One region of the Cellulomonas sp. EB106-03-03-XG116 genome, then DNA from elsewhere that is predicted to be linked to it. Evidence: riboswitches for the same ligand, from Rfam matches in the RefSeq annotation. Region 1 holds a riboswitch; the other holds the start of a gene.

Region 1 (4,471 bases):
TACGGCATCGACCTTCTCGGCACGCCGTGGTGTCGCGCTCTGGGCGAGGGGCTGTTCGAGATCCGCGTCCGCCAGTCCCTGCGCGCGGTGCGATCGCGCCGGGCCGGACCGGCAGCACGCGCGGACGTGCCGGAGACCGCGGGGCACCGCACCGTGCTCCTCCGCCTGTTCGTGACGTTCCACGGCGCGCGGGTCGTGCTGCTGCTGCACGCGTACGACAAGGGCCGGGACACGTCCGAGCGCCGCCAGCGCCGCGAGATCGACCGCGCGCGACGCCATCTGGCGACGTGGCGTCGGACGGGTTGACGCGCGATGTGCCACGGCACATGATCAGAGGACACCGATCGGAGGAGCACCGTGGCGACCACCCCCTACCGCAGGATCGCCGACGAGGCGCGGTCCCACTGGGACGAGGACGTCCGCGACGTCGCCGCGGACCTCGCGGCGGGGCTCCGCGCGCAGCTCGCGGCCGAGGAGCTGCTCGGGGCGGAGATCGCGCACCTGCGACGGACCCACGGGCTGAGCCAGGCCGCGCTCGCCGCGCGCGCCTCGGTGCAGCAGGCCGACATCAGCCGGATCGAGCGCGGGCTCGGCAACCCGACGCGGGACACGCTCGTCCGGCTCGCCGCCGCGCTCGGCGCCCGGCTCACCCTGGAACGACGCGCCGACCTCGCAGAGTGAGGCCGAGGGCCGCTCACCCCTCCCCGAACGCCCGCACCCGCAGCCCGTCCACCGCCACCTCCGCGCCGAGCACCGCCCCCGCGAGCGGGTCCCCGTCGGCGTGCGCGGTCGTCACGTACGCCCGCCCCGACCCCGGCGCCCCGAACCCCAGGCAGGTCACCCGCTCCGTCGGGACCCGGATCGCCCCGAGCGGGGTCCCGTCCGGCGCGAACCGCAGCACCGCGCCGCCGCCGTACAGCGCGACCCACAGGCAGCCCTCCCCGTCGACCGTCGTGCCGTCCGGCTGCGGTCCGTCCGCGTCGAAGGACAGGAACGGCTCGGGGGCGCCGGCGGTGCCGGACGCCGTGTCGTACGGCAGCCGGTACACGGTCGCCGTGCTGGTGTCCGTGACGTAGAGCGTCGCGCCGTCGGGGCTCCACTGCAGGCCGTTGCCGACCCCCACCCCGGTGAGCACCGCGGCGACCTCGAGGCCCTCGTCCGTGGCGACCACCCGGTACACCGTCCCGTCGCCCGGCGAGCCGTCACGCGGCATCGTCGCGACCCACAGGCGCCCGTCGCCGTCGACACCGCCGTCGTTGAACCGGTAGTCCCGGGGCATGTCCGCCGGCCGGGTGAGCGGGCCGAGCGTGGTGCCGTCGTGCACGCCGAGGCCGTCCGCGGTCGCGAGCAGCAGCCCGCCCGCGGCGGCCGGCCAGGCCAGCGACACCGGCGACGGCACGCTGACCACGGCGTCCCGCGCGTGGTCGCCGCCGGCCCAGCGGTGCACGCTGCACGCGTCGATGTCCACCCACACGACGGAGCCGTCCCGCGCGTCGTGCACGGGCCGCTCCCCCAGCCGCGCGCGGGCCTCGCCGAGGACCACGGCCTCGGGGGCGTCCGGCGGGACCAGGTCCCGGGCGTGGATCCGGCGGGCGGGCAGCGGGACGGTGCGCAGGTCGGTCACCCCACGCAGCCTCGCACGGCGCCGCCGCACCCGCCCGCCGCCCGGGCGCACCCGTCCGCCACCCCGGACCCCTCCCGGCCACCGCCCGCGCGCGGCCCCACCCGGGGTGTGAACCGGGTCACGAGAAGATGACACGTCAGGGGCAGTGGACGGCGGCCGCCGCCGGGCCTAGTGTGGCGGCACCCATCCAGAGCGACCGAGAGACCTGGCTCGTCGACGTCGCAGCAACCCCCCTCCTCACCGAGGGTGCGGGTGCTTCCGCCAGGTTCGATGGAGCTGACGATGAGCAGTCACGACGTCCCTGCGCACCTGGCGGGCACCGCCGTGCCGGACGGCCTCGGGGCCGTCGACCGCCCGACCGTGTCGTTCGAGCTGTTCCCGCCGCGGAACCCGGACGCCGCGCCCCGGCTGTGGTCCACGGTCCAGCAGCTCGCCGCGGCCCGCCCCGACTTCGTCTCGGTCACGTACGGCGCCTCGGGCAGCACCCGGACCACGACCCGGCAGCTCGTCCGCCGGCTGCTGCGCGAGACGTCGCTGACGCCGATCGCGCACCTGACCTGCGTGGCCAGCTCGCGGGAGGACCTCGCCGCGACGATCGAGGAGTTCCTCGACGAGGGCGTGCGGTCGTTCCTGGCGCTGCGCGGCGACCCGCCGGCCGACCGGTCCTGGGAGCCGCACCCCGAGGGCCTGCCGACGGCGAGCGCCCTCGTGGAGCTGCTGCGCGACGTCGAGCGGCGGCGGTGCGCGAGCAGCCCCGCGCAGGCGGTCCGCGCCGCCACCCGGCCGCTGTCCGTCGCCGTGGCGGCGTTCCCCCGCGGCAACGCCGGCGCCGGCAGCACGCGGGAGCAGGACGTCGCGGCGCTGCTCGCCAAGCAGCGGGCCGGCGCGGACTTCGCGATCACCCAGGTGTTCTACGACGCCGGGTCGTACCTCGAGCTCGTGGCCCTGGCGCGGGACGCGGGCGTCACGATCCCGATCCTCCCGGGCGTCATCCCCACCACCGACCCCGCCCGGCTGCGCCGCGTGGCGCAGCTGACCGGCGTGCCCGTCCCGGAGGCCCTGCTCGCCCGGCTCGACGCCTTCGACGCCGACGACCCGGCGGAGGTCGCCGCGCGGCACCGCCTGGGCACGCGGCTGGGCGTCGACCTGGTGAACGCCGTCCTCGACGGCGGCGCGCCCGGCGTGCACCTCTACACGTTCAACGCCCACGGCCCCGCGCTCGACCTGCTGGACGGCGCGGGCCTGGGCGGCGACGCCCCGCGCGCGCACCTGCGGGTCGCACCGGCCGTCGCCCCCGAACCGGCGGCCGCCGCGGCCGCCCCCACGACCACCCCGACCCCCGTTCCCACCAGCTGAGGCGAGAGATGACCGACCTGACCCACCCCTTCCCCGCCGGCACCGTCCTGGGCTACCCCCGGATCGGCCCGCGCCGCGAGCTGAAGAAGGCCCTGGAGGCGTTCTGGGCCGGCCGCGCGAGCGCCGAGGAGGTCGAGGCCACCGCCGCCGACCTGCGCCGCCGCACCCGCACCCGCCTGGCGGAGCTCGGCCTGGACACCCGGCTGCCCGCGATCCCCAGCGCCTTCTCGTTCTACGACCACGTGCTCGACGCGGCCGCGGTGCTCGGCGCCGTGCCCGAGCGGTTCGCGGACCTGCTCGCCGCCGACGGCGGGCTCGACCTGGCCGGTTACTCGACCGTGGCCCGCGGCCGCGGCGACGACCTGCCGCTCGAGATGACCAAGTGGTTCGACTCGAACTACCACTACCTCGTCCCGGAGATCGGCCCGGCGACGCCGTTCCGGTACGCGAGCGACCGCCCGGTGCGGGAGCTCGCCGAAGGCCTGGCGGACGGCGTGCTGACCCGCCCGGTGCTGGTCGGCCCCGTGACGTTCCTCGCGCTGGCCAAGGCCGCGGAGGGCTCGCCGGAGGACTTCCTGCCGATCGACCGGCTCGCCGACGTGCTGCCGGTGTACGCCGCGCTGCTCCGCGACCTCGCCCGCGCCGGCGCCACCTGGGTGCAGCTCGACGAGCCCGCCCTGGTCTCCGACTCGACCGGCGTCCCGGCCGACCGGCTGCTCGCAGCCGCGGCCGAGGCGTACCGCGCCCTGGCGACCGAGCTGCCCGCGGCGGAGCGCCCGGCGATCCTGGTCGCCGCCCCGTACGGCGACCTCCAGGACGCGCTGCCGGTGCTGGCGGCCACGGACGTCGAGGGCCTGGCGCTCGACCTGGTCCGCGGCTCGCTCCCGGTGGCCCCCGTCGAGGGGCTGGCGTCGAAGGTGCTGGTCGGCGGGGTGGTCGACGGCCACAACATCTGGCGCGCGGACCTCGACGCGGCGCTCGGCTCGCTCGAGTCGCTCGAGGGCCTGGGCGCGCGGCAGGTGGCCGTCGGCACGTCGACGTCGCTGTTCCACGTCCCGCACGACGTCGAGGACGAGCCGCAGCTCGACCCGACGCTGCGCTCCTGGCTCGCGTTCGCCGACCAGAAGGTCGCCGAGGTGGTCACGCTGGCGACCGGCCTGACCGAGGGCCGCGAGGCCGTGCACGCCGAGCTGCTCGCCGCGGCCGACGCGCGCCGCTCGCGCGCTCAGGCCCCGGGCGTCGTGCGGCCCGAGGTCCGCGAGCGCCTCACCGGCCTGCCCGCCGACGCGTTCCACCGGGGCGACTTCGAGGACCGCCGGGTCGCGCAGGCCGAGCGGCTGCAGCTCCCCGCGCTGCCGACCACGACGATCGGCTCGTTCCCGCAGACGCCGGAGATCCGCGTGGCCCGCGCCGCGTTCGGCCGGGGCGAGCTCACCGCCGCGCAGTACGAGGACGAGATGAAGGCGGAGATCCGCCGGGTCGTCGAGCTGC
Region 2 (4,471 bases), on a different contig from region 1:
GCACCAGGTCCCGGTCGACGACCTGCCCGCGTCGGGCGACCGCTGCCGCCCGCTCCGCCCCGCGGCGCGCCTCCTCCGCCGCCACCCGGTCCGCCCGGATCCGCGCCCGCGTCGCCGCGAACCCGACCACCGCGGCGAGCACCGCCGCCAGCGCCGCCGGCCCCGGGGACAGCAGGAACTCCGCCAGCCACTCGGCCGTGCCGAGCGCCGGCGCCGCGTTCGTCACCGCCGCTCCCGCCGCCATGCCGACCACGCTAGAGGGCCCGGGACCCCGATCGACCGTCGTCCACAGCCCGGGTTCCGGGGTGCGAGGCTGGACCCATGCCCGCCCCGCGCACCGACCTCCTCGACCCGTACCCCGGCCCCGTCGAGCCCGAGGGCGACTACGACCGCCTCCTGCTCGACGGCCTCGACCTCGCAGGGGCCGACGCGGAGAGCGCGCGGTTCATCGAGTGCCTGCTGCGGGCGTGCGACCTGGACGGGGCGGAGCTCGACCACGCGCACCTCGTGGACACCACGCTCGCCGAGTGCCGCGCGGGGATGCTCCGCGCGCGCTCGGGCACGTGGCGCGACGTCACGCTCGAGGGGTGCCGGCTCGGCGCGCTCGAGGCGTTCGGCGGCTCCTGGGACCGGGTGACGGTCGAGGGCGGCAAGATCGACTACCTCAACCTGCGGGACGCCCGGCTGCAGGACGTCCGCCTCGTCGGCTGCACCATCGGCGACCTCGACCTGGCCGGGGTGCGGGCGGCGCGGGTCCGGCTGGAGGACTGCCGGGTCGGGCGGCTGGACCTCACCCGGGCGCAGCTGAAGGACGTCGACCTGCGCGGCGCGGACCTCGCGGGCATCGACGGCACCGCGGGGCTGAAGGGCGCGACGATCAGCCAGTCGCAGCTGCTGGACCTGGCGGGCGCGCTGGCCGCGCACCTCGGGGTCGTCGTCCGCTGACGACGCCCCACGGCGCCGGGCGACCCGCCCCCTGCGCGGGCCGCCCGGCGCCGTGGTCTCAGTCCTCGACGGCCGGCCCGCAGGCCGCCGCGGCGGTCGCCGCGATCGCGTCGATGCCGGTCACCGCCGGCCGGGGCCGGGTGTCGTCGGCGACCGTCCAGCAGCCGTCGACGACCTCGTACTCCGCGGCAGGCCCGGCGGTGACGTACGCGCGCAGCCCGGCGAGCAGCCGGTCGACCGTCTCGGTGGTCGTCCCGACCCCGACGGACGCGCGGATGGCGCCGCCCGTCACGCCGACCCGGGCCAGCAGCGGGTGGGCGCAGAACCGGCCGTCCCGCACGCCGATGCCGTGCTCCGCGGACAGGTACGCCGCCACGAGGCCGGAGTCGTGGTCGCCGAGCGTGAACGCGACCACCCCGACGGGGTCGGTCGAGTCCGACCACAGCCGCAGCACGCGGGCCGAGGGGATCGCCGCCAGACCGTCGACGAGCCGCTCGCGCAGCGCCTGCTCGTGCTCGACCAGGGCATTGGCGGGCAGCGCGGACAGGGCGTCGCACGCCTCGGCCAGCGCGACCGCGCCGAGCACGTTCGGCGACCCGCCCTCGTGCCGGGCGGGCGCCGGCTGCCAGAGCGTCCGGTCGGTGCGCACGTCGCGGACCGCGCCGCCGCCGGCGAGGTAGGGCGTGCCGGCGTCGAGCCAGTCGCGCCGGCCGACCAGGGCGCCCGCCCCGAACGGGGCGTAGGTCTTGTGCCCGGAGAACGCCACGTAGTCGACGCCGCTGGCCGCGAGCGAGAACGCCCGGTGCGGCACGAGCTGCGCGCCGTCGACGGCCACCCGCGCGCCGGCCTCCTGCGCGAGGGCGACCACCGAGGCGATCGGCAGCGCCTCGCCGGTGACGTTCGAGGCCCCGGTGAGCGTGACCAGCGCGTACGGCTGGCGTGCGAGCTCGTCGCGCAGCGCGGTCAGCGTCTCTGCGACGGTCGGCGCCGAGGGCAGGATCGTCGCCGTGCGGCCGGAGCCCCGGACCGAGCGCACCCACGGCAGCAGGTTGGCGTGGTGCTCGACGTCCAGGACGAGCACCCGGCCGCCGTCGGGGACGCAGCCGGCGAGCAGGTTGAGCGCGTCGGTGGTGTTCCGGGTGATCACGGCGACGTCGTCGGGGCGCGCACCCACGAACCGGGCCACGGTCGCCCGGGACGCCTCGTACAGCGCCGTCGACACCTGGGACAGGTACCCCGCGCCGCGGTGCACCGAGGCGTACAGCGGCAGCACCTCGACGACGCGGGCGGCGACGGACTCGAGCGCCGGCGCGGACGCGGCGTAGTCGAGGTTCGCGTACGGCACGGACCGGCCGTCGACCAGCGGGACGCGCGTGTCCCCGCCGACGACGGGCAGCAGGGCGGTCTCGGCACACGAGGTGGTGGCGGTGACGGACATGGGAGTACCCCCGAGCGGATCGGTGGGGGCCCGGTCGCCGACCGGGCGACCCCGCGCTTGCCGCCACCGGTCGGTGGACGGCCAGGTCGTCACCCGGGGCACCCCGCCGCGGTGGGAGGGTTGCCGGCCAGCGAGCCGGGGCTTCGCGCTGGCGCTCATGACCTCGTCCGAGGATGGGGCGGTCCGCGCGGAGGTGTCAACCGTGGTCCACGGTGCGACACGGGTTCACCCGGCCGCGGTCGGGCGGCCATCCTGGTCCGGGCGATGGCGTAGCATCGCCGCACCATCCAGAGCGGCCGAGAGATCTGGCTCGTCGACGCCGCAGCAACCCGCGGACCCCCACCGGGGCCGGCCGAGGGTGCTTCCGCCAGATCCGATGGAGGAGAGGCATGACCGACACCGACGACCGCCTGCGCTACCGCCTGCTGACGGGGCCCGACGACCGCTCGTTCTGCGAGCGGGTCAGCGCCGCCCTGGCCGAGGGCTACGAGCTGCACGGCGGGCCCGCCGCCACCTTCGACGGGGAGCGCGTGATCGTCGCGCAGGCCGTCGTCCTCCCGGCCGCCGCGGCCCCGAGCACCCCGGTGCGCCCGCTGTGACCGCGCCGTACGCGGGTGACCTCACCCCGCAGGAGGCCTGGGACCTGCTGCTGTCCGACGAGCGCGCCGTCCTGGTGGACGTCCGCACCGAGGGCGAGTGGCAGACCATCGGCGTCCCGGACACCGCCGACGCCGGCGAGGGCCGCACGGCGTTCGTCGAGTGGGTCGACGCGTTCGGCTGCCCGAACCCCGCGTTCCTCGACGGCCTGGCCGTCGCCGGCGTGACCGCCGACGACCCGCGCCCCGTGGTGTTCCTGTGCCGGTCGGGCGTGCGCTCCGTCGCCGCCGCGGTCACCGCGACCGCCGCGGGCCTCGGCCCGGCGTACAACGTGCTCACCGGCTTCGAGGGCGACGTCGGACCCGACGGCCGCCGGGGCCACCAGGGCTGGCGCGCGGCCGGCCTGCCGTGGCGGGAGGCGTGAGCGCCGCTCCCGGCCCGGCGGACTGGCACGACGAGCGGCTCCCCCGGGAGTCCCTGCGCCCCGACACGCTCGCCGTGCGCGGCGGCCACGTCCGCACGCCGTTCCAGGAGACGTCCGAGGCGCTGTTCCTCACGCAGGGCTACGTCTACTCCCGAGCCGCCGACGCCGAGGCGGCGTTCGCCGGCGAGGCCGACCGGTTCCTGTACTCCCGCTACGGCAACCCCACGGTGTCGACGTTCGAGGAGCGGCTCCGGCTGCTCGAGGGCGCGGAGGCCTGCTACGCCACGGCGTCCGGCATGTCCGCGGTGTTCACCGCGCTCGCCGCGCTCGTCCGGTCGGGCTCGCGGGTCGTCGCGGCGCGCGCGCTGTTCGGGTCGTCGGTGGTGATCTTCGACGAGATCCTCGCGAAGTGGGGCGTGCGCACCGACTACGTCGACGGCCACGTGCCCGCGCAGTGGGAGGAGGCGCTGTCGACCCCCGCGGACGTGGTGTTCTTCGAGACGCCGTCCAACCCGATGCAGGACCTGGTCGACATCGCCACGGTCAGCCGGCTCGCGCACGCCGCGGGCGCGGTCGTCGTCGTGGACAACGTGTTCGCGACGCCCGTGCTGTCCCGGCCGCTCGACTTCGGGGCGGACGTGGTCGTGTACTCGGCGACCAAGCACATCGACGGCCAGGGACGGGTGCTCGGCGGGGCGATCCTCGGCAGCGACGCGTTCGTGCACGGGCCGGTGCAGACGCTGATCCGGAACACCGGGCCGTCGCTGTCGGCGTTCAACGCGTGGGTGCTGCTCAAGGGCCTGGAGACGCTGTCGCTGCGGGTCCGGCACCAGACGGCGTCCGCGCTGACGCTGGCGACCCGGCTCGAGGGGCACCCGGCGATCGCGCAGGTCCGCTACCCGTACCTGCCGTCGCACCCGCAGCACGCCCTCGCGCGCGCGCAGCAGTCGGGCGGCGGCACGGTGGTGACCCTCGACCTGCGCGTGCCCGAGGGGTCGACGCCGGCGGAGGCCAAGGCCCTAACGTTCGGCGTGCTGGACGCGCTGCGGGTCATCGACATCTCGAAC

What was found. A riboswitch is a leader RNA that binds a small molecule or an ion and turns the genes downstream of it on or off. The one in region 1 is predicted to bind S-adenosylmethionine.
Region 2: it holds a riboswitch for S-adenosylmethionine, as region 1 does, so the genes downstream of both, AC3WUG_RS16120 (DUF1737 domain-containing protein) here and AC3WUG_RS04320 (methylenetetrahydrofolate reductase) in region 1, are expected to answer to the same signal.

Annotation. Positions count from the first base shown of each region.
Region 1 is NZ_JBYTEP010000006.1:43,285-47,755, forward strand. Features, by position in the region: gene AC3WUG_RS04305 (hypothetical protein) at 1-306, shown strand, start outside; gene AC3WUG_RS04310 (helix-turn-helix domain-containing protein) at 358-681, shown strand; gene AC3WUG_RS04315 (SMP-30/gluconolactonase/LRE family protein) at 695-1,624, opposite strand; SAM riboswitch class I at 1,805-1,913, shown strand; gene AC3WUG_RS04320 (methylenetetrahydrofolate reductase) at 1,907-2,980, shown strand; gene metE (5-methyltetrahydropteroyltriglutamate--homocysteine S-methyltransferase) at 2,989-4,471, shown strand, end outside.
Region 2 is NZ_JBYTEP010000052.1:7,415-11,885, forward strand. Features, by position in the region: gene AC3WUG_RS16105 (hypothetical protein) at 1-244, opposite strand, end outside; gene AC3WUG_RS16110 (pentapeptide repeat-containing protein) at 322-945, shown strand; gene AC3WUG_RS16115 (aminotransferase class V-fold PLP-dependent enzyme) at 1,004-2,383, opposite strand; SAM riboswitch class IV at 2,432-2,546, opposite strand; SAM riboswitch class I at 2,664-2,766, shown strand; partial or broken gene AC3WUG_RS16120 (DUF1737 domain-containing protein) at 2,773-2,955, shown strand; gene AC3WUG_RS16125 (rhodanese-like domain-containing protein) at 2,979-3,404, shown strand; gene AC3WUG_RS16130 (O-succinylhomoserine sulfhydrylase) at 3,401-4,471, shown strand, end outside.